Regions from separate parts of the Streptomyces sp. TLI_146 genome, predicted to be linked through region 1. Evidence: riboswitches for the same ligand, from Rfam matches in the RefSeq annotation. Region 1 holds a riboswitch; each other region holds the start of a gene.
The links. Region 1 has a riboswitch for cobalamin ahead of BX283_RS12610 (cobalamin biosynthesis protein). Riboswitches for the same ligand answer to the same signal wherever they lie in the genome.
Positions count from the first base shown of each region.

Region 2: another riboswitch for cobalamin. It lies ahead of BX283_RS15010 (prenyltransferase/squalene oxidase repeat-containing protein); the one in region 1 lies ahead of BX283_RS12610 (cobalamin biosynthesis protein).
Region 3: another riboswitch for cobalamin. It lies ahead of BX283_RS36545 (iron ABC transporter permease); the one in region 1 lies ahead of BX283_RS12610 (cobalamin biosynthesis protein).

Region 1 covers NZ_PJMX01000001.1:2,744,369-2,751,496, reverse strand. Annotated here, with positions in the region: gene cobN (cobaltochelatase subunit CobN) at 1-471, opposite strand, end outside; gene BX283_RS12615 (cobyric acid synthase) at 468-1,976, opposite strand; gene BX283_RS12610 (cobalamin biosynthesis protein) at 1,973-2,902, opposite strand; cobalamin riboswitch at 3,010-3,151, opposite strand; gene BX283_RS12605 (hypothetical protein) at 3,262-3,486, opposite strand; gene BX283_RS12600 (inorganic phosphate transporter) at 3,523-4,788, opposite strand; gene BX283_RS12595 (class II aldolase/adducin family protein) at 4,998-5,657, shown strand; gene BX283_RS12590 (alpha/beta hydrolase) at 5,734-6,858, shown strand.
Region 2 covers NZ_PJMX01000001.1:3,300,447-3,307,574, reverse strand. Annotated here, with positions in the region: gene BX283_RS15025 (ABC transporter ATP-binding protein) at 1-1,469, opposite strand, end outside; gene BX283_RS15020 (energy-coupling factor transporter transmembrane component T) at 1,466-2,842, opposite strand; gene BX283_RS15015 (SCO2322 family protein) at 2,860-3,516, opposite strand; gene BX283_RS15010 (prenyltransferase/squalene oxidase repeat-containing protein) at 3,516-4,775, opposite strand; cobalamin riboswitch at 4,891-5,028, opposite strand; gene BX283_RS15005 (MBL fold metallo-hydrolase) at 5,216-6,271, opposite strand; gene BX283_RS15000 (aldehyde dehydrogenase) at 6,447-7,128, shown strand, end outside.
Region 3 covers NZ_PJMX01000001.1:8,213,778-8,220,905, forward strand. Annotated here, with positions in the region: gene BX283_RS36525 (hypothetical protein) at 1-235, shown strand, start outside; gene BX283_RS36530 (MFS transporter) at 283-1,572, opposite strand; gene BX283_RS41885 (helix-turn-helix transcriptional regulator) at 1,697-2,731, opposite strand; gene BX283_RS36540 (transglycosylase SLT domain-containing protein) at 3,034-3,714, shown strand; cobalamin riboswitch at 3,826-3,961, shown strand; gene BX283_RS36545 (iron ABC transporter permease) at 4,071-5,126, shown strand; gene BX283_RS36550 (ABC transporter ATP-binding protein) at 5,129-5,896, shown strand; gene BX283_RS36555 (ABC transporter substrate-binding protein) at 5,954-6,949, shown strand; gene BX283_RS36560 (hypothetical protein) at 7,067-7,128, shown strand, end outside.

The DNA of each region.
Region 1 (7,128 bases):
GAGCACGCCCACCGTGGGGCGGCCCTCCACGTACGCGCGCGTGCCGTGCACGCCCCACTCGGGCATCTTCTCCGGCTCGGCGAAGCCCACGCCGGTCAGGAGCACGGTGTCGGAGAGGAACCGGGACAGCTCCACGAGGTTGCCGGGGCCGCCCTCGACCAGATAGCGCAGGGCCTCGGCGACCACACCGGCCGGGACCGAGGACTCGGCCATCAGCTCCGCGTCCGGCACGGACTCGCCGCCGAGCAGCACCGTCGGGATGCCGGACGCCTTCAGCGCGGCGAGCCCGTCCTCCCAGGCGCGCTTGCCGCCGAGCAGGCGCACGACGGCCACGGACGCGCCCTCGATCAGCGCGGGCAGCTCCTCGGCCACGTCGATACGGGTCGGGTTGCCGATCCGGAAGGGCGCCCCGGAGGCCCGGGCCGCCAGCAGATCCGTGTCGGCGGTCGACAACAACAGCACAGTGCTCATGCGGGTGCTCCAGGTGCGATGAAGGGAAGTCCTGCGGGCGCGCCCTGCTCGATGAGCCGCATGAGCGCGTCCGTGTCCGCGTGTTCTTCGATGAGGTCGCCGAGGCGGTCCAGCTGCTCTTCGCGCAGCGCGCCGAACGACGTGTCCGGGGCGGGCACGAAACGCCGTCCTGCGGCGCTCGCGACCGTCTCCAGGAACCGTCGTCTGAATCCGTCGCTCTCAAGTGACCCGTGCCAGTGCGTCCCCCAGACCGCACCGACCCGGCATCCGTCCAAGAAGGCTTCCCCGCCCAGCACTTCGGCGACGCCGTGGTGGATCTCGTATCCCTCCACGGACTCGCCCAGCGCCTCGCCGGTCGGCCGTGCAAGTGTCTTCGCGGGCGCGAACCGCACCCGTACGGGCAGCAGTCCGAGCCCCGTCACGGAACCCGCCCGTGACTCGACCTCGTCCTCGATGTGCTCTCCGAGCACCTGGAACCCGCCGCAGATCCCCAGCACCGGACGCCCTTCGGCCGCCCTGCGCGCCAGCTCCCGCGCCAGCCCCCGTTCCCTCAGCCATTCCAACGCCCGGACCGTGCCCCGGGTTCCCGGCACCACGACCAGATCCGCGTCGGCCAGCTCCTCGGGCCGGTCCACGAACCGTACGATCACGCCCGGTTCGGCGGCGAGGGCGTCCACGTCGGTGAAGTTGGACATCAGCGGGACGGCGCAGACCGCGACCCGCAGCACGTCCTCGCCGACCGGCGGCGCCACCACGGACTCGCGCACGGCGCCGCGCAACGACACCCGCAGGCCGTCCTCCTCGTCGATGCCGAGCCCGTGCGCGTACGGCAGGATCCCGTACGTATGACGACCGGTGAGACCGCGCAGCATGTCGATGCCGGGTTCGAGCAGCGAGACGTCGCCGCGGAACTTGTTGACGATGTACCCGGCGACCAGCGCCTGGTCCTCGGGGCTCAGCAGCGCCGTCGTACCGAAGAACGAGGCGAACACCCCGCCCCGGTCGATGTCGCCGACCACCACCACCGGCAGCTTCGCGGCGCGCGCGATGCCCATGTTGACGATGTCGGTACGCCGCAGATTGATCTCGGCCGGACTGCCCGCCCCCTCGCAGATCACGGCGTCATATGTGCCCCGCAGCCGCTCCAGGCAGTCCACGACGGTGCCGAGAAGCGCCTCCTGGCGCCCGCCGTGGTAGCCGCTGGCGCTCAGTTCGCCCACCGGCTTGCCCATGAGTACGACCTGGCTCGACCGGTCGCTCCCCGGCTTGAGCAGCACGGGGTTCATCAGCGCGGACGGCTCGACGCGCGCCGCCTGCGCCTGCATCGCCTGCGCCCGCCCGATCTCGGCGCCCTCGCGCGTGACGAACGAGTTGAGGGACATGTTCTGTCCCTTGAACGGCGCGACCTTCACGCCCTGGCGCACCAGCCACCGGCAGATCCCGGCGGTGACGACGCTCTTCCCGGCGTCCGACGTGGTGCCCGCGACCAGCAGTCCGCCGCTCATGTCCGTACCTTCCTCACCGCGATCGCCGCGCCAAGCGCCAGCCAGCCCACCCGGCGCGACAGCCGCACCGCCCGCTCGATGTCCGCGACCTCCACCGCCCGGCCGCCCCCGTTCAGGACGGGCCGGTGCTCCACGCGGCCGCCGTACGAGAGGGTGCCGCCCAGCCGTACTCCGAGCGCGCCCGCGAACGACGCCTCCACGGGGCCCGCGTTGGGGCTCGGGTGCTTGCGGGCGTCGTCGCGCCACGCGCGCGTGGCGCGACGCGGAGCGCCTCCGGCCGCCACCGCGAGTGCGGCGGTGAGCCGGGCGCCCGGCCAGCCCGCCACGTCGTCCAGGCGCGCCGAGGCCCACCCGTACCGCAGATGGCGCGGCGAGCGGTGGCCGACCATCGCGTCCAGCGTGTTGACCGCGCGGAAGGCGACCAGGCCCGGCACCCCCGCGAGCGCCCCCCACACCAGCGCGCCGACCACGGCGTCCGAGGTGTTCTCGGCGACGGACTCGACGACCGCGCGCGCGATGCCCGGCGCGTCCAGGGACTGCGGGTCGCGTCCGCACAGGTGCGGCAGGCGCGCGCGGGCCGCCTCGACGTCCCCGGCCTCCAGGGCGGCGCCGATCGCCCGGGCCTCCCGGCCCAGCGAAGTGCCGCCCACGACGGCCCAGGTGGCGGCGGCGGTCAGGGCGACGGACGCGGCGGGACGCCTGCGTACCGCGCGCGTGGCGAGCAGCGCGGTGCCCGCGGCGCCTCCGGCGCACACGGCGGTGTGCAGCGCGCCCCAGCCCCGGTGGTCGCGCCACAGCGCGCGCTCCACAGCGGCCGCGGCACGGCCGAACGCGGCGACCGGGTGCCCTCGGCGGGGGTCGCCGAGGAGGAGGTCGCCGAGGAGACCGGCGGTGGCGCCGTACGCGAAAGTGCGATCGGCACGCATGGGATCAGCCCGCCGCAACGCCGAGAAGGGCTCTGGTACTTCCGGGGGGTGCCGGCAACAGGCAGGCGCACATGGCGGTATGTCCTCACTCAGGGTGTCCGCGCCCTGGTACGACGTCGACCGGCGGTGAGAGTTCCTGGCTCACGGGGATGATTCCCCGATGACAGTGGCGGGACCGCGCCGGATTCGCACCGGCTTCCTCTTCTGCCGCCGTAATGGCTCGGGCAGTCCACCACGCCCGCGAACGCCCGTCAACTCGCTGCTGACCTGCGACGGGAGAGTGTGCCCAGGCACACAGAGAACCGCCCTCCGGCGGGGCCGGAGGGCGGTTCTGGGGGTGTGCGGTACCGCTCGCCGCGCTACTTGCCGACGATCAGGTTGATGCCGTACGCGACGGCCGCCGCGCAGAGCGCGAAGCAGAGGTAGGCGGTGGTGCGGGCGACGGCGACGTTGCCCTTGCCGGCCGCGGCCGACTGCTGCTTGCTGAGGCCGATGATCCCGACGGTGAACAGGCCCACCAGGCCGACGGTGACGATGAGGCTGACACCGAAGACGGTGCCGAGAGCTGCCCAGTCGATGTGCATGACGATTCCTTTGGGGTGCGGGCCGGGTCGGCCCGTTCAGACGGCAGCCGGGCGGGCCGGGTCGGCGGGGGCCACCGGGGCCGGCGCCGGGATGGTGGCCGTCAGATCGGCGGCCACGGCGGCGACGGTGGGCGGCGGGGTGACGGCGGCGATCGCGGTGGTCACGACGCCCGCGGGCTCGGCCGGGGACTCGGCCGGGGTGGCCGTGGCGGTGACGTCGTTGTGGTCGACCGGCTGGCGGCGCGACAGCTTCCAGATGAAGCCGGAGCCCGCGACCAGGAGGATCGCCACGAGGACGACGCCCCAGGTGCCCTGGCCGGTGAGGAACTCGGCGCCGGCGCCGACCAGACCCGCGGCGGGCAGGGTCAGGCCCCAGGCGATGAACATGCGGGTCGCGGTGGACCAGCGGACCACACCGCCCTTGCGGCCGAGGCCGGCGCCCATGACGGAGCCGGAGCAGACCTGGGTGGTGGAGAGCGAGAAGCCGAGGTGCGAGGAGGCCAGGATGACGGTCGCGGCACCGGACTGGGCGGCGAAGCCCTGCGGCGGCGCCAGCTCGGTCAGGCCCTTGCCCATGGTGCGGATGATGCGCCAGCCGCCGAGGTAGGTGCCCATGGCGATGGCCATGCCGGCCGAGACGATGACCCACATCGGGGGGTTGGCACCCGGGTGCAGCACTCCGCCGGTGACCAGGGCGAGGGTGATGATGCCCATCGTCTTCTGCGCGTCGTTGGTGCCGTGGGCGAGCGAGACGAGACCGGCGGAGGCGATCTGTCCGGCCCGGTAGCCCTTGGCGGTGGCCTTCTCGTCCGTATTCCGGTTGATCCGGTACGTCAGACGCGTGGCCAGCATCGAGGCGACGCCCGCGACGATCGGGGCGGCGACGGCGGGGAGCAGCACCTTGGTGACGACGGTCGAGCCGTTCACCGAGGACCAGCCGGCCGACATCACGGCCGCGCCGATCAGACCGCCGAACAGGGCGTGGGACGAGCTGGACGGCAGGCCGAGCAGCCAGGTCACCAGGTTCCAGAGGATGGCGCCGACGAGCGCCGCGAAGATGACCTCTGTTCTGATGCCCTTCTCGTTGATGATCCCGCCGGAGATCGTCTTGGCGACCTCCACCGACAGGAACGCGCCGACCAGGTTGAGCGCGGCGGACATGGCGACCGCGGCTTTGGGTTTCAGGGCGCCGGTCGAGATGGTCGTGGCCATCGCGTTGGCGGTGTCATGGAAACCGTTCGTGAAATCGAACACTAGAGCTGTCACGACCACAATGGCGAGCAGCAGCGTGATGTGTTCCATTTACCCAGGCAATCGTTCGACGTCAGTGGCTGGACGAACGTAAGTAACTTGGATGAACGGAAGGTGAACTGGGTCGGGCGTCACGGTGTATCTGACCGGTTTTTGATGCGGTCAGGCTCTGACAAACCCCGTGAACCGGTCATAGCGCCTATAGAAGAGATTCTGCTCACTCCGCCGCTCGCCGGGCGGAGCCTGCGAGGATCGCCCCCATGGGAGAGCCGAACGACTCAGCGGCGGTCGCCGCGGCCTGGGCCGAGCTGACCGCCACCGCGCGCCGCACCGCCGAGGAAGGCCTGGTCGTGGGCACCTCGGGCAATGTCTCCGTACGCGTCGGGGACCTGGTCCTGGTCACCCCCACCGGGGTCCCCTACGACCGCCTCGGCCCCGACGACACCGTCGCCGTCGACCTCACCGGCCACCAGGTGACCGGCTCGCTGCGCCCCACCAGCGAACTGCCCATGCACCTGGCCGTATACCGGAACACCGACGCCCTGGCCGTCGTCCACACCCACGCCGTGCACGCCACGGCCGTCTCCACCCTGGTCACCGAGCTCCCGCCGGTCCACTACATGACCGCCACGCTCGGTGGTCCGGTCCAGGTCGCGCCGTACGCGCTGTACGGGACCGAGGAACTGGCGCGGAACATGCTGGGCGCCCTCGAAGGCCGCACCGGCTGCCTCCTGCGGAACCACGGGACGATCACCTACGGAACCACCCTTTCCCAGGCATACGACCGCACCGCCCAACTGGAGTGGATGTGCCGCCTCTGGCTCGCCGCCTCCTCCGTCCCCGGCCGCACCCCCTCCCTGCTCTCCGCCGCCGACCTCGACCGGGCCGCCGAACAGTTCCGGGGATACGGGCAGCGCTGACGCCCCCGCACCCGGGCGTGCCCCGGTAGGCCCCCGCCCACTGGCCATGCCGCCGCGCACTGCCGACACTGGAACGGTGCGCCCGGCTACAGCGACGGCAGCGGCCGTCACCACACTCATCGGCGTCGGCGCGGCAGCGGTGGCCGCCGGACGGTACGCGAGCGACGCGGCCCTCAAGGCGCCGCCCGGCCGCCCGCTGCCCACCGACCCCGAACTCACCGTGCACGCCACCGGGCCCGGGCGGATCACCCTGACCCGCTGCCTGGCCTCGCTGCGCCCCGGCCTGTACGGGATCGAGGGGCCCGGCATCCGCGCGGTGGTCGGCGAGGTCGTCGACGTGCCGCACCCGGCGGACACCGTGGTGCGCCGCCTGGAGCTGGTCACCCGGGGCAGCCCGCAGCCGGGGGACCGGGTCCGGCTCACCCCGCAGCTCCACCACGGCACCCCCAAGGAGGCGCTCGGCGTCGACTACGAGGACGTGGAGATCCCCGCCGAGCTCGGGGTGCTGCCCGCCTGGCTGGTGCCGGGGGTGCGCAAGACCTGGGTGATCACCGTGCACGGCCTGGGCACCACCCGCGAGCACCCGCTCAACGTCATCGGGTTCCTGCACCACCGCCGGCTCCCCGTGCTCGACATCGCCTACCGGGGCGACGAGGGCGCGCCCCGCTCCCCGGACGGCCTCGGCCACCTCGGCGACTCGGAGTGGCGCGACCTCGACGCCGCCGTCCGGTACGCCGTGCGCTCCGGGGCCGAGCGCGTCATCCTGCACGGCTGGTCCACCGGCGCCACCATGGCGCTGCACGCCGCCGCGAGCTCCGGGATGCGCGAGCACATCCGGGGCGTCGTCCTCGACTCCCCGGTGCTCGACTGGGAGGGCACGCTGCGCGCCCTCGCCGTCGCCCACGGCGCCCCGAGCGCGCTGCTTCCACTCGCCGTCCGGGCCGCGCAGGGCCGCACCGGCCCGCACGGCGACCGTCTGCGCGAGGCCGCCGACCCGGCCGCCCTGAGCGTCCCGGCCCTGGTCTTCCACGGCCCCGACGACACTCTGGCCTCCTGGCACCTCACCCGTGAACTCGCGGCCCGCCGCCCCGATCTGGTGACCCTTCACGCGGTTCAGCACGCCCCGCACGCCTCGATGTGGAACGCCGACCCCGCCCGTTACGAGGAGGCGCTGCGGCGCTTCCTGACGCCGCTCATGTGACGCGCGGGGGCAAAGCACCCCAAGCGGCGCACGGGGGGGCGCGCCGCACCGCCCCGACGATCAGGGCGCCCATTCCGTTTCTGCAATCGGCCCGTCAACGGACCACGCCGCCCCGGGGGACAGCCCGGGACCCCGGCCGCGCCCGGCCCGTCCGGGAGCCGGACCTGACCCATTCCGTTTGGGCTTTCTGCCCGTCAGCGGGAAGACTGCATCCGTGACGTCCCGGAAGCCTGAAGAGAAGTTGCCGCGAGACTCCAGACTGCGGCTTGT
Region 2 (7,128 bases), 560 kb from region 1:
GTGGTGGGCTCGATCATGCCGACGAGGGTGTTGAGGAGGGTGGACTTGCCCGCGCCGTTCCTTCCCATGAGGGCGGTGGTCTCGCCGGGGGCGAGGGTGAGGGTGACGGCCCGCAGGGCGTCGATGCGGGCTCGGCGTACGCCGAGTTCGGTGACGGTTGCGGTTGCCGTCGCGGCGGGTGCTGCCGTTGCTGCCGTTGTGCCTCGGCGGAGGCGGGCCAGGGCCGCGCGGAGGCCGGTGTTCGCCGCGCGTGCGGGGCCCCGTGCGGGGCGGTGGGTGGGCACCCGGCCTTCGGCCGGGTCGGCGTTCCCACCCGCACCACCCGTTTCGGTGGGATCGCCGGTGCGGGTCTTCTTGTGGGGCGCGTTCGCCGTCGGCGGCTGCGGGGCGTGGGTGGGGGTGGTGCCCGTGACGGTGGGGGCGTCGGTGCGGGGCTCTTCGTGGGACGGTGCCTTCGCCGTCGGCGGCTGCGGGGCGTGGGTGGGGGTGGTGCCCGTGACGGTGGGGTCGTCGGTGCGGGGCTCTTCGTGGGACGGTGCCTTCGCCGTTGGCGGCTGCGGGGCGTGGGTGGGGGTGGTGCCCGTGACGGTGGGGTCGTCGGTGCGGGGCTCTTCGTGGGACGGTGCCTTCGCCGTTGGCGGCTGCGGGGCTCTCGTTGCCAGGTGGGCTCGGAGGTCTGTTGCCCTGCGGCGGGCGTCCCGTACCGACAAAGGCAGGGGGTGCCAGCCTGCCAGGCGGCCCAGAGTGACCACCGGGGGGTGTACCGGCGAGATCGCCATGATTTCCGCCGGGGTGCCCAGGATCGGAGCGGTGGACGGGGACGGGAGCAGGAGGGCCCGGTCCGCGTACTGGATCACTCGTTCCAGGCGGTGTTCGGCCATCAGGACCGTCGTGCCCAGGTCGTGGACCAGGCGTTGCAGTACGGACAGGACCTCCTCCGCCGCCGCCGGGTCAAGGGCCGACGTCGGCTCGTCCAGGACCAGGACCTTCGGGTGCGGGGTCAGGACCGAGCCGATCGCCACGCGCTGCTGCTGGCCGCCGGAGAGCGTGGCGATCGGGCGGTCGCGCAGGTCCGCGAGGCCCAGCAGGTCGAGGGTCTCCTCGACCCGTCGGCGCATCACGTGCGGGGCGAGGCCGAGCGATTCCATGCCGTACGCCAGCTCGTCCTCGACCGTGTCGGTGACGAAGTGGGCGAGCGGGTCCTGGCCCACCGTGCCGACCAGGTCGGCGAGTTCGCGCGGTTTGTGGGTACGGGTGTCGCGGCCGTCGACCGTCACACGGCCGCGCAGGGTGCCGCCGGTGAAGTGGGGGACCAGGCCCGAGACCGTACCGAGGAGTGTCGACTTGCCGACCCCCGAGGGGCCGATGAGCAGGACCAACTCGCCCTCGGGGACGGTGAGGTGGACCTGCTGGACGGTGGGGGCCTCGTGGCCCTCGTACGTGACCGACACCTCTTCGAAGTGGATCATTTCGACTCCTGGGGTGTCCGGGGTGTCCGGGGTGTCTGAGGTGCGGGGGTCACGAAGGCCGGGAGCAGGCCCACGAGCGTGGCCAGGGCGGGCCAGAGGGGGAGCTCGGGGGCGGTGAGCGGGACGACGCCCGGGTGCAGGGCGTCCGGTGCGTACGTGCCCGCCCAGATCATCGCGGCCGCCACCGCCGCGCCGGAACCGGCCACCAGCCAGGCGCGGGTGCCCCAGCGGTCGGGGCGGTAGCGGGTGCGGACCGAGCGGCGGCCGCCCAGGCGCAGGCCCGCGAGGGCGGCGGCGAGGCCGGTGAGCAGGACGGGCAGGCCGTAGCGGGCGCCTTCGGCGGCGAGGAGTCCGTACGTACCGGCGCAGACGCCGAGTAGTCCGCCGAGGGTGAGGACGGTGGTGGTGTGGCGGACGGCGGGCGGTACGTGCGCGGTGCGGCCGTAGCCGCGGGCGTCCATGGAGGCGGCGACGGCGACCGAGCGTTCCAGGGCGCCCTCCAGGACCGGCAGGCCGATCTGGAGGATCGCCTTGATGCCGCCGGTGGGGCGGCCGCGCAGTCGGCGGACGGTCCTCAGCCGGGCGACGTCGGCGACCATGTTCGGCGCGAACGTCATCGCGACGACGACGGCGACGCCCGCCTCGTACAGGGCGCCCGGGAGGGACTTGAGGAGGCGGGCCGGGTTGGCGAGGGCGTTCGCGGCGCCGACGCAGATGAGGAGCGCGGCGAGTCGGGCGCCGTCGTAGAGGGCGAAGAGCATGCCCTCGGCGGTGACGCGGCCGCCGATGCGGATGCCCTTCGCCCAGTCGGGGAGGGGGGCCTCGGGGAGCGTGAGGAGGGTGTGGGTGCCGGGGATCGGCGAGCCGAGGGCCACGTTGAAGACGAGGCGGATGGCGACGACGGCGAGGCCGAGCTTGACGAAGGCGGTGTACGAGCGGGCCCACGGCGCGTCCGTACGCCTCGCCGCGACGACGTAGCCGGCGACGGCCACGAGCAGGGCGAGGAGGAGGGGGTTGGTGGTGCGGGAAGCGGCCGTGGCCAGCCCTATGGCCCACAGCCACCAGGCGCCGGGGTGCAGGGCGTTGGAGCGGGTGGTGTAGGGGGTGCGGTGCCGCTTCGCCGCGGGGGGTGGGGTGCGGTGCCGCTTGGGCGCGGGGCGTGGGGTGCGGTGTTCGTCGGCCGCGGGCCGTCGTGGGTGCACCCGGCCTCCGGCCGGGTTGTCGTACCCACCCGCTCCACCTGTGACGGTCCGTTCGCCGGTGCGGGTCTTCTTGTGGGGCGCCTTCGCCGTCGGCGGCTGCGGGGAGTCGGTGGGTTCCCCGTCGGGCTTGCTCGCCGGACCTGGCTGCCGGGTGTCGTCGTTCCTGGGCATCCGATGGTTCCGGCCGGTCAGTCGCGGCGGCGGCGGGATTGCCAGATCGCTGCTGCTGCCAGGGCCAGGACTGCCGCGATGCCCGCCAGCAGGCCCAGGGACGGGCCGGAGTCCGAGGACTTCTCCGGAGCGGCGGTGCTGGGCCGCGTGTCCGGCTTCTTCGTCGACACCTGTTCGCCGCAACCCGTGTGCGGGTAGCCCGCGATCGCGCACAGCAGGGCCGCGCTGTTGTAGCGGAGCGGCTTGGCCACCGCGGCCAGGGCGTCCGCCGTCGTCGCGTCCTCGGGGACCTGCGCGCACGCCGTACGCGGTGCCGGGGGCGTCTCGCCGCCCGGCGCGTCCTGCGGGGTGCCGAAGTCGAGCGCGAGGGCGACCCGCTTGCGGCCCGGCTTCGCCGGTGTCGACGCGCACACCTGCGCGAACGTCGGCGCCGAGCGCGGGGTCGCCGCGTCCTTGGAGTCCGCGCTGACCGCGAAGCGGAAGCCCTGGACGTCGCCGTCGGAGGGGTGCGCGGTGGCCGGGCCCTGCGTGGCGTACGTCCAGGTCGTGCCCTGGCGCTCCCAGAACGACCAGTAGCGGTAGCCCGACGCCTGTGCGGGCACCGCCACCGCCCCCGCGCCGAGCGTCAGCGCGAGGGCGAGGCCGGTCACGGCCGTGAGGCGGTGCCCGGACATCACTTCTGTGCGTTCTTCTTGCGCGCGCTGACGAGGAAGCCGACGCCCACGCTCGCCACGAAGAACACGCCGACGATCCACCACACCGACGTGCTGGAGGAGTCGTCCTTCTTCTCGTCGGACTTGGCCTGCTTGGTCTGGTCGGCCGCCTGCGTGCCCGCCGGGGTCGGGCCCGTGGCGTTCAGCTGGGACACCAGGTCCGTGCCGCCGAACTTCCTCGGGTCGGCGCCGGTGGCGTTCGCGGCGAGGACGAGCTGGGCGTACGCGGCCGGGCCGTTCTCCTTGGCCCAGCCGGACGCGTTCTTCTCCAGCCACTGGAGGGACGCCTTGGCCTGGGCCTCCTGGCCGTCGGCGGCGAGGGCCACGACGGCGTCGGCGGTGTTGCCGTAGTCGGGCTGGTTCTCGGCGCCCGGCATCATCGAGTTGAGGTGGCCCGACTTGGCCATGGTGCGGGCCAGGTACGCGGCGCCGTTGTGCGCGGCCTGCTCCGGCGTGGTCGCCTTCTCGCAGGTGGTGCCCTTGGCGTCGGAGTGCCCGGCGGTGGCGGCGAGGCCCTTGCCGTACGAGGCGGTCACGGCGGCGGCGCTGGCGTCGGCGTTCGCGTACAGCTTCGAGGTCTTCAGGTCCGGCTGGTAGGCGAACGCGCCCGAGCCGGGCGTGCTGTCGCACGGCATCGCGAACGTGAGCAGCGCGTCCAGCGGCGACTTGCCGCCCTGGCCGTCCTTGACGGCGGACTTGGCGTCGGCGGGCTTCTCACCGGCGGCGGCGAGGGCGCCGATCACGACCGAGGTGGAGTTGGCGTCGCTCTTGCCGCCGGGGTTGTAGGGCCAGCCACCGTCGGGGTTCTGCACGGTCTTCAGCCAGGAGACGCCCTTCGTCACGGCGTCGGTGTGGTCGCCGAGGGCGACGAGGGCCTGGACCGCGGCGGCGGTGGCGTTGGTGTCGAGCACCGTCTTGGCGTCGCACGGCTTGGCGGCGTCGGCACGGTACGAGGAGAAGCCGCCGGTGTCGCACTGCTGACCCGTCAGCCACGTCACCGCCTGCGCGGCGGGCTTCACGCCGACCGTGCTCTGGGCGAGCAGGGCGAGCGACTGCCGCCAGACGCCGTCGAACGCGGGGTCCTTCGTCCCGTACAGCCCCTGCGGGAGGGTCTTGGCGGGGGAGGACGGCGCCGTGCCGTCGGCGAGGGCGGCCGGGGCGGCAGCGCCGAGGGCGACGGTGGCGACGGCGAGCGCTGCGGCGCAGCGGCGTACGGTCATGGCGGGCGGTGCCTCTCCTGCGGGGGCCGGACGGCGCGGCGGGCGCGGGGGCACGCCGGCTCGTGGCTCCGTGTACCTCGACGGGGCCGGTCATCGGCGTGCTTGCCGGTGACCGCTGAGCCGGTCATGTCCGTCGGGGTGGTCCGGCTTGTCGCGCCGGGCGGGCGACGACATATTCACGGTTGCGGGTCAGCGCCGGATTCGCACCGGCTTTCCCCCGTACGGGCATGGACGACGGGTTCACTGTAGCTTCCGCCTGCGGCGGGCGTGATCCCCCACCCCACCCCTTCCCGAAAGCCCTGGGCGGGCGGCCGGGTGCTTCGTCTGCGGACCGTGCTGGGTTGCTCGCGCAGTTCCCCGCGCCCCTTGAGTGCCGCTGCGCGGCGATCCCCTGGGTGCCGGGGTCCGGGGCGCAGCCCCGGGAAGGGGCGGGGCGGGGGCTAAACCGCCCGGTACGCCAGCGGCGGGCCCGGTACCCCCTCCGCCCGCCCCAGCTTCACCAGTCGCCGTACATGCGCCTCCGCCTCCGACACCGCGATGTTGCGCGAGCCGTAGGGGATCTGCGACCAGGGGCGGTTCCACTCCATCCGGACCGCCAGCTGCCAGGGGGTGAGGGGCTCGGCCGCCAGCAGGGAGAGCAGGTCCGCCAGGCGGGACTCGTGGTGGGCGAGGAGCGTACGGACCCGCCCGGCCGCGTCCGTGAACGTGTGCTGGTGGGCGGGGAGCACCTCCGCCACCCCCAGGCGGCCCACCCGCTCAAGGGAGGACACGTAGTCGCCGAGGGGATCGGTCACCGTCGCGTCGTCGGGGTCCTCGTACAGCCCGATGTGCGGAGTGATCCCGGGCAACAGGTGGTCGCCCGAGAACAGGCGGCCGTGACCCGGGCGGTCCGAGGGGTGCCGCTCCTCCAGGTGGAGGCAGACGTGGCCCGGCGTGTGACCGGGCGTCCAGATCGCCCGCAGCCGGCGGCCCGGCAGCGGCAGCAGGTCGCCGGGGACGATCTCCCGGTCGGGCAGAGCCGCCCGCAGGCCCGGCAGCGACCGGGCGGAACCCCGCGCCCGTGCCGCCCGCAGCGGCGCGAGGTGGTCCTCCGGCGCCCCCACCGCCGTCAGCTTCTCCACGAGATAGGACAGCCAGGCCCCCGGCTCCGCCTCCCGGGTGCGCCGGACCACCGCCGTGTCCGCCGCGTGCATCGCGAGCCACGCCCCGGACGCCTCCCGCACCCGGCCGGAGAGCCCGTGGTGGTCGGGGTGGTGGTGGGTGAGCACCACCCCGTGGATGTCCGCGACCTCGGTGCCGAGCCGCCGCAGGCCGTCCGTCAGCGTGTCCCAGGACGCCGGGTCGTCCCACCCCGTGTCGACCAGGACCGGGCCCCGGCCGGTGTCGACCACGTACACCAGCGTGTGGCCGAGCGGGTTGTCCGGGATGGGCACCTCGATCGAGTGGACGCCCCCGCCGTGGTCGGCCACCCGCGTCCCCCGTGCCATCTGCGTCATGGATCAGCCTCGTCTCCGACCGCCCCGGTGGGCACCGACAGGTCACAGTAGAACGTGTTTCAGTCCGGGCCTCAAGAGGTCTCCCGTCCGTGGACTCCTCATAGGGGAACTGGTATCAGTTCTGGCAGATCTGAAATGCCGTCAGAAAATGGACCGCAGCGGGAGGCGCCACGCCATGACCAGCGATCTCATCGAGCACACCCGGCTCTACATCGGCGGGGAACTCACCGACCCCCGCGGAACCGACGTCATCGACGTCGTCTCGCCCCACACCGAACAGGTCATCGGCCGGGTGCCGCACGCCTCCCGGGCCGACGTCGACCACGCCGTCGCCACCGCCCGCCGGGCCTTCGACGAGGGGCCCTGGCCACGGCTGCCGCTCGCCGACCGCATCGAGGTCGTCACCCGTATCAAGGACGCGATCGCCCTGCGCCACGAGGAGATCGCCCGCTCCATCAGCTCGCAGAACGGCTCCCCGTACTCCTGGAGCGTCCTCGCCCAGGCCCTCGGCGCGATGATGGTCTGGGACGCGGCCATCACCGTCGCGCGCGACTTCCCGTACGAGGAGCGGCGCGCCGGGGTCCTCGGGCCGATCCTGGTGCGGCGCGAGCCGGTCGGGGTGGTGGCGGCCGTCGTCCCGTGGAACGTCCCGCAGTTCGTGGCCGCCGCCAAGCTCGCGCCCGCGCTGCTCGCCGGGTGCTCGGTGGTGCTCAAGCCGTCCCCGGAGACGCCCCTCGACGCGTACATACTCGGCGACATCGCCCGCGAGGCCGGGCTGCCGGAGGGCGTGCTCTCGATCCTGCCCGCCGACCGGGAGGTCAGCGAGTACCTGGTCGGGCACCCGGATGTGGACAAGG
Region 3 (7,128 bases), 5.5 Mb from region 1:
GCCCGTACGGGTCTCCGCCTGCCTCGACGTCTGCGAACAGGCCAATGTGGTCGTCGTCCAGCCCTCTCGTGCCGCGCGCCTCGCCGGTGCCCGTCCGGTCTGGCTCGGTCTGGTCAACGACCCCGACGCCACGGAGGACATCGCCGCCTGGGTCCGGGCCGGCGGCCCCGGCATCGCGCCCTGCCCCGACATCCTCGACCTCTATACCTTCACCCCGTCCCGCAGGGCGCGATGAGCGGGCTCGGCTGTAGGGGTGACACCGCGCCTGGGACACGGGGAAAACTAGGCCGTGTCGGGCAGCGGGGCCTCGGCGGACCGGCCCTGTGCCGCGTGGGCCGTGTCGTGAGGTGAGCGGCGGGTGCGCTCCGCCCATGCGGCCACCGGCGGGCCCGCCGCGCCCAGAGCCGCGAAGAACACCCCGAGCAGCAGCCAGCCCGCGTGTCCGAGTCCGAGGACCGCTGTCGTGAGGACCACCGGAGCCAGGGCCTGCCCCGCGTCGAAGCCGATGCCGAAGAGGCCCTGGTACTGCCCCTGGGCATGGTCCGGGGCGAGACCGAAGCCGAGCGCGTAGCCGCCCGAGGACTCCCATACCTCTCCGAGACTGTGGACGCAGACGGCGAGGACGGCGAGCCCTGGCGCGACCCAGACCGGAACGTCCGCGGTCAGGGCCATCAAGGGGCAGCTGACCAGGAAGAGCAGCCCGGCGATGCGGAACGCCCGGCCGCCCTGGCGTGGTGTCTCCACCCGGGAGCCGATCCTGCTCTGGAGCAGCGCGCACACCCCGCTGTTGACCGCGTAGACCGCCGCCACGGTCCAGCGGGGCGCGTCGGTGTGGGCGGAGAGCCAGATCGGCAGGAGCAGGGAGACGGTCTGGTACTGCAGGCCCATCGCGCCGTAGAGCGCGACGAAGGACACGTACGGCCGGTCGGACAGGACGGCCCAGCGGTGGTGCTCCTCGGGCCGGGGCAGGGGCCGGTAGTTCGGGACGCCGAGCAGGGCGATCAGACCGGCGCAGGCGAAGCTGGCGGCGTTGGCGAGGATGAGCGCGGTGTAGGCCGCGCGGGTGTCGGCCGAGACGGCGAAGGCGGCGCCGAGGGTGCCCAGGACCACGCCGAGGTTGACGAAGGTGCGGAGTTTCGCCCTGAAGGCGGCCGGGCGTTCACCGCCGGTACGGGCGACGATCGCGCCGCCCGCGGCGCCGCCCGCCGTCGCCGCCAGCCGGTCCAGGGTGGCGATGAGCGTGAACGTCACCCAGTCGTGGATGAGAACGAACGCGGCCATCGTCGCGGCCTGCATCGCGAGGGCCGTCAGCCAGACCGTGCGCGGCCCGTACCGGTCGGCCAGGTTCCCGGCCGGGATCCCGGCCAGCAGCCCGACCAGCCCGGCGACCGTGAGGCCGACACCGACCCGTGCGGCGGGCAGGTGCACCACCAGGGTGAAGTAGAGCACCGCGGCGGTGTTGAACAGCCCGTTGCCCACCCGACTGACGAAGCTCGCGGCGATGAGGGCACGCTGCGGACCGCTCGGCGCCGACGAGCCGGATATCCGCGGCCTGGCGCGCTTCCCGATCATGGCCAAGAGGCTAGCAGCGGCCCCGTGGGCACCCCCGAATGACCCGAGGCGGTCTCGCGCGGCGGCGGTCAGCGGTCGAGCATTCGACGTGTCCGTCATGCCCGGGTCGGAGACCTGTCCGGCTCTACGCGGTGAGGGCGGCCATGAGTTCGTCGCGTCCGCCGGCTCCGGTCTTGCGGAAGATCGCCCTGAGGTGGTCGTTGACCGTGTGCACGGACAGGTCGAGGAGCCGGGCGATCTGTTTGGGCGCCGTGCCGTCCTGCAGGTGCCGCACGACCTGCTGCTCCCGGGTGGTGATCCCGTACCAGTCGCAGAACGCCGGGACGAGCAGCTCGCCGGTCGCACGCTGGATGATGATCGCCACGTCGCCGTCGTCGCCGAGCGGCTGGGCCTCGATCGCGGTCCACTCGCCGTGCACGATCGAGGGGGTGCACACCCTCGCGTACCGCCGGCGCGGATCGCGGGCGTGTTCGCGCGCCTCGAACGACAGGGAGGCGTAGCAGTATTCGATGAGCCAGTCCGGTGCCCCCTGCTGCTGCGCCATCATCGCCTGCCGCTGCCGGGCCTGGGGTGTCATCGCGGCGACCTTGCCCTCGGCGTCGACGACGAGCATGCCGGGCGGCAGCCCGAGCCCGGGGGGCGCGATGGGCCCGGTGGTCACGTAGCCGCGTACCGCGGCGATCAGCGGCGGCCCGACGTCGGCGATGCGGTGCCTGTCGTCGATGTCGAACGGCCGGCCGTCATCGGCCCGCAGCAGTCCGAGCAGTCCCCACACGCCGCGGCCGTCCCGCAGGACCAGGCAGAGCTCCTCGCCGACCCCGTACCGGGCGAGCAGCCGGTCGTACGCGCTCGCGCGGAAGCGGCGGTCCGCGACGAGTACCGGCACACTCTGCCGTGCCAGGCGGGCCAGTTGGGGGTAGTTGGCGCCCCGGGCGGCGATGGTCATCAGCTCATGGCCGAGATCCGGTCCGTACCCGTGCCAGAACCCCAGCGCGGTGGCGCCCACTCCCAGCGACGGGTTCATCACCACCAGCCGCAGCGCGTCATGCGCGACCACGGGCGCGATCACCCCGGACAGGGCGGCCCCCGTGTCCTCGACCCCGGCGCCCGGCACCAGCACCTCGCGCAGGTCCCGGTACAGCCGTTCTCCCCCTGGCATCACGTCCCCAGTGTGGGCCCCCGCCCGCCGGGCGGACCAGCCCATCGATCCGGACATTTGGGAATGGCCGACTCCGGCCTGGGAGGCGGGGCGCAGCATCCTAAGCGCGCGGCACCTTCTTGGGGGCCAGATTGGAAGGACTGGTGGGGCGGATGAGGTGTGAGGTTTCACACGCGGCAGACAATTGCCTCGCCGTATCACCTTCCAGCAGAGTCAGGGATCAGTCAGGCCCCGCCTACGACACCCTCGTACCCGGGTACCCCGGTACCCGCACCATTCCATCACTGCTGGAAGGAAAGCGTGTGAGCCGGAGCTCGGTCCGGGGTTTCGCGGTGGCGTCGGCCACCGCGGTCACCACCGTTGGCGCCGTAGTCGGCATTGCCGCAGGCGGTCCCGCGGCCGCCTCGAACGACAACGTCGAGGCGACCGCAGCGGATTCGACCCTCTTCGCGGACATTCCCGCCGGCCAGCAGGCCCAGGTGCAGACCGCGTCCCTGACACTGCAGGCCGACGCGCAGTCCGCGCAGGCGAGCGCCGCGGCGAAGAAGTCCGCCGAGGAAGCCGCCCGCAGGCAGGCGGCCCGCGACGCCAAGTCGAAGAAGGGTGCCGCCGAGAAGGCCGCGAAGGACCGCGACCTGGAGAAGCAGAGCGCGAGCCGCTCGACGGGCCGAAGCCCTCTCCAGACCCAGAGCTCCTACTCGGTCGCCGAGGTCCAGGCGATCGCCCGTCAGATCGTCCCGGCGTCCCAGTTCCAGTGCTTCAGCCACATCGTGGACAACGAGTCGAGCTGGAACTACCGGGCCACCAACGGCAGTGCCTACGGCCTCGTCCAGGCGCTGCCGGGCACGAAGATGAGCTCCGTGGCCCCGGACTGGCAGACCAACCCGGCCACGCAGATCAAGTGGGGCCTGAACTACATGAACCAGCGCTATGGCAGCCCCTGCGGCGCCTGGTCGTTCTGGCTGTCCCACAACTCGTACTGACGCCACTCGTACGGACGTGCTTTCGCCGCGTTCGGATCACCCGCGAGCCGCCCCGTCCCCTCACTGATCGGTGTGTTCCGGCTGCGCCGGTGGACGGCAAACGCACTGAAGGCGGCGTTTGTTAGGCTCCATTCGTCTCCCGCGGGGGAAGTCCGGTGAGAACCCGGCGCTGACCCGCAACGGTGTGCACGGCTGACCGACGGTCGCCGTGCGAGCCCGATCGCCCGTGGGGGGCCTGCGACCCGTTGACTGCTCGCCGTGGACTGCGAGAGGGGACCGCGCGGTCGGCACGGCCGTACGGGCTGTCTCCTGCTTGACGTCCAGCCGGTGGGCCCAGGTGAAGGACGGTCCCCACCGTGCGCCGAAGTACGGCACCCAGCCGGATACCCGTGCTGCCGCTCAGCCTCGGCCTGGGACTGCTGCTTGTGCTGTCGCTCGGCTGTGGTGTCGGACTCGGGGCCGCCGAGGTCGGCTGGGCGGACGTGCCCCGTTTCCTGTGGGCCGGACTCACCGGCGGAACCGTGTCGGCGGGTGACGCGGCCGCGTACACCATCGTCTGGGAGATCCGGTTACCGCGGGTCCTGCTCGGCGCGGTCGTCGGGGCGGGGCTCGCGGCCGTCGGTGTGGCCGTACAGGCGATGGTCCGCAACGCGCTGGCGGATCCGTTCGTCCTGGGCATCTCCTCCGGCGCCGCGGTGGGCGCCAACGCCGTCATCCTGCTGGGGGCGTTCGCGGGACTCGGGGTGTGGGCGCTGTCGGTCTCGGCGTTCGCCTCGGCGCTCGCGGCCATGGTGCTGGTGTACGCCGTGGCCCGCTCGCCCCGTGGGCTGACTCCGCTGCGGCTGATCCTGACGGGTACGGCGCTGGCGTACGGATTCGAGGCGCTCACCACGGTCATGGTGTTCGGCGCGGCCCGGGGCGAGGCCGCCCGGTCGGCGATGATGTGGCTGCTGGGCAGTCTGGGCGGAGCGACCTGGGCGCAGGTGCCGATCGCCGCGGTGACCGTGGCGGCCGGGTGGGTGTGGCTGCGGTGGCGGGCGGAGTCGCTCAACGCGCTCGCCATGGGGGACGAGACCTCGGCCGCGCTCGGTGTCCCGCCGTCGCGGCTGCGCCGGGAGTTGTTCCTCGTCACCGCGGCGGTCACCGGGACCGTCGTCGCGGTCAGCGGAGCCATCGGGTTCGTCGGGCTGATGGTGCCGCACGTCGTACGCATGGTGGTGGGCGCGGACCACCGGCGGGTGCTGGCCGTGGCTCCTTTCGCGGGAGCGGTGCTGCTGGTGTGGGCGGATGTGCTGTCCCGGCTGCTGCTCGCCCCGGCCGAGCTGCCCGTGGGCGTCATCACGGCGGTGGTGGGTGTTCCCGCGTTCGTCCTGCTGATGCGGCGCGGCGGCTATGCCTTCGGAGGTGGCTGACCGTGCGGATCGACATCGACGGTGTGACGGTCGAGGCCGCTCGTACCCGGCTGGTCGACGACGTCCGACTCACCGTGGACAGCGGGGCGTTCGTGGGACTCGTCGGCCCGAACGGCAGTGGAAAGTCGACGTTGCTGCGCAGTGTGTACCGGGCGCTGCGGCCCACCGGGGGAGTGGTCCGGCTGGACGGCGACGATCTGCACGCCATGGATCCCCGGGCCGCCGCCCGGGCGCTGGCCGCGCTCCCGCAGGAGTCGTCCGCCGACTTCGACTTCACCGTGGCCGAGGCGGTCGCCATGGGACGGCTGCCGCACCGGGGGCGTACGGCGGCCTCTGACCGCGAGATCTGCGCGCGGGCCATGGAACGCACCGGTGTCGCCCACCTGGCCGACCGAGGTCTGCTCAGCCTGTCCGGCGGAGAGAAGCAGCGCGTCCTCATCGCTCGCGCCCTCGCCCAGCAGCCGCAGGTGCTCGTGCTCGACGAGCCGACCAACCACCTGGACATCGCCCACCAGTTGGACGTCCTCTCCCTCGTCCGCGACAGCGGGGTGACGGTGTTGGCCGCGCTGCACGACCTCAACCTCGCCGCGGCCCACTGCGACCTCCTGTATGTCATCGACGGCGGCCGGATCGTCGCCTCCGGCCCTCCGCACGACGTCCTCCAACCGGAGTTGCTCGCCCGGACGTTCGGTGTGCGCGCGCATCCCGTACGGCATCCCGGCACGGGCGCCGTCCAGCTCCTGTTCGACCTGCTCCCGCCCACCGCGTGAGACCACCGCGCGTAAGACCCGCGCACGACCACCACGTAAAACCACCTAAGGACGCCCATGCGCAAGTTGCTCGCCGTCGCCCTCTGCCTCGTCGTGACCACCGGTTGCGGTGCGAAGGTCGAGCGGCCCGAGGACGCGAAGTCCGCGGCGGTCACCCTCACCAACTGCGGCCGCGAGGTGACGTACGAGAAGGTCCCCGAGCGGGTGGTCACCAACGATGTCGGCATCACCGAAATCATGCTGGCCCTGGGGCTGGAGGACCGTATGGCCGGGTTCGCCATGCCCGACGACAAGGGAGACCTGGGCGACGTGCCGTGGAAGGACGGCTACGACAAGGTCCGTTGGCTCTCGAAGGACCAGCTCACCAAGGAGAACGTCCTCGACGCCCGCGCCGACCTCGTCTTCGCGGGCTGGAACTACGGTTTCCGCGAGGAAGGCGGCTTCACCCCCGATGCCTTGGCCAAGCTCGGCATCCCCTCGTACATCCTCACGGAGTCCTGCCGCAACAGCCGTACGAAGACGTCGCGCGGCATCATGCCGCCCCTGGACGCCCTCTATGCCGACCTGACCAACCTGGGCAGGCTGTTCGGCGTCGAGAAGCGGGCCGCCGCGCTGATCACCGACTTCAAGAAGCGCATCGCGGACGTACGCGCGAAGGCTCCCAAGGGCGCCGACCGGCCGACCGTCTTCCTCTACGACAGTGGCCGCGACCAGCCCTTCACCTCCGGCCGCTACGCCGCCCCGGAACAGATCATCACCGAGTCCGGCGGCGTCAACGTCATGCACGACGTGGCGGACTCGTGGACCACGGTCGGCTGGGAGAGCGTCGTCGAGCGCAACCCCGACGTGATCGTCGTCTGCGACTACGGGGAGGTGAGCGCGGAGGAGAAGAAGAAGTTCCTCCTGTCCCACCCTCCGCTGCGGGACGTCTCCGCGGTCAAGAACCGGCGCATCTTCACGCTCGACTACGTCGACCTGGTCGAGAGCCCCCGCAACCCGTCGGCGATCGCCCGCTTCGGCGCGTATCTGCGGACGGTGGCGGGAAAACGGTGAGAGGCACCCACGATCGCGATTGCCGTGATCACCAGCCGACCGGGCGCACTCCGACTCGTCCGCGTTGATGGCGGGGGTGCCCTGGTCCGCCTCCGGGACCGGTGTCACCATGCGTCCATGGCGTGGGAGATGGCCGAAGGGCCAGGGGGGAGCGCGGCGAACGCGGCGCCGGCCGCCGG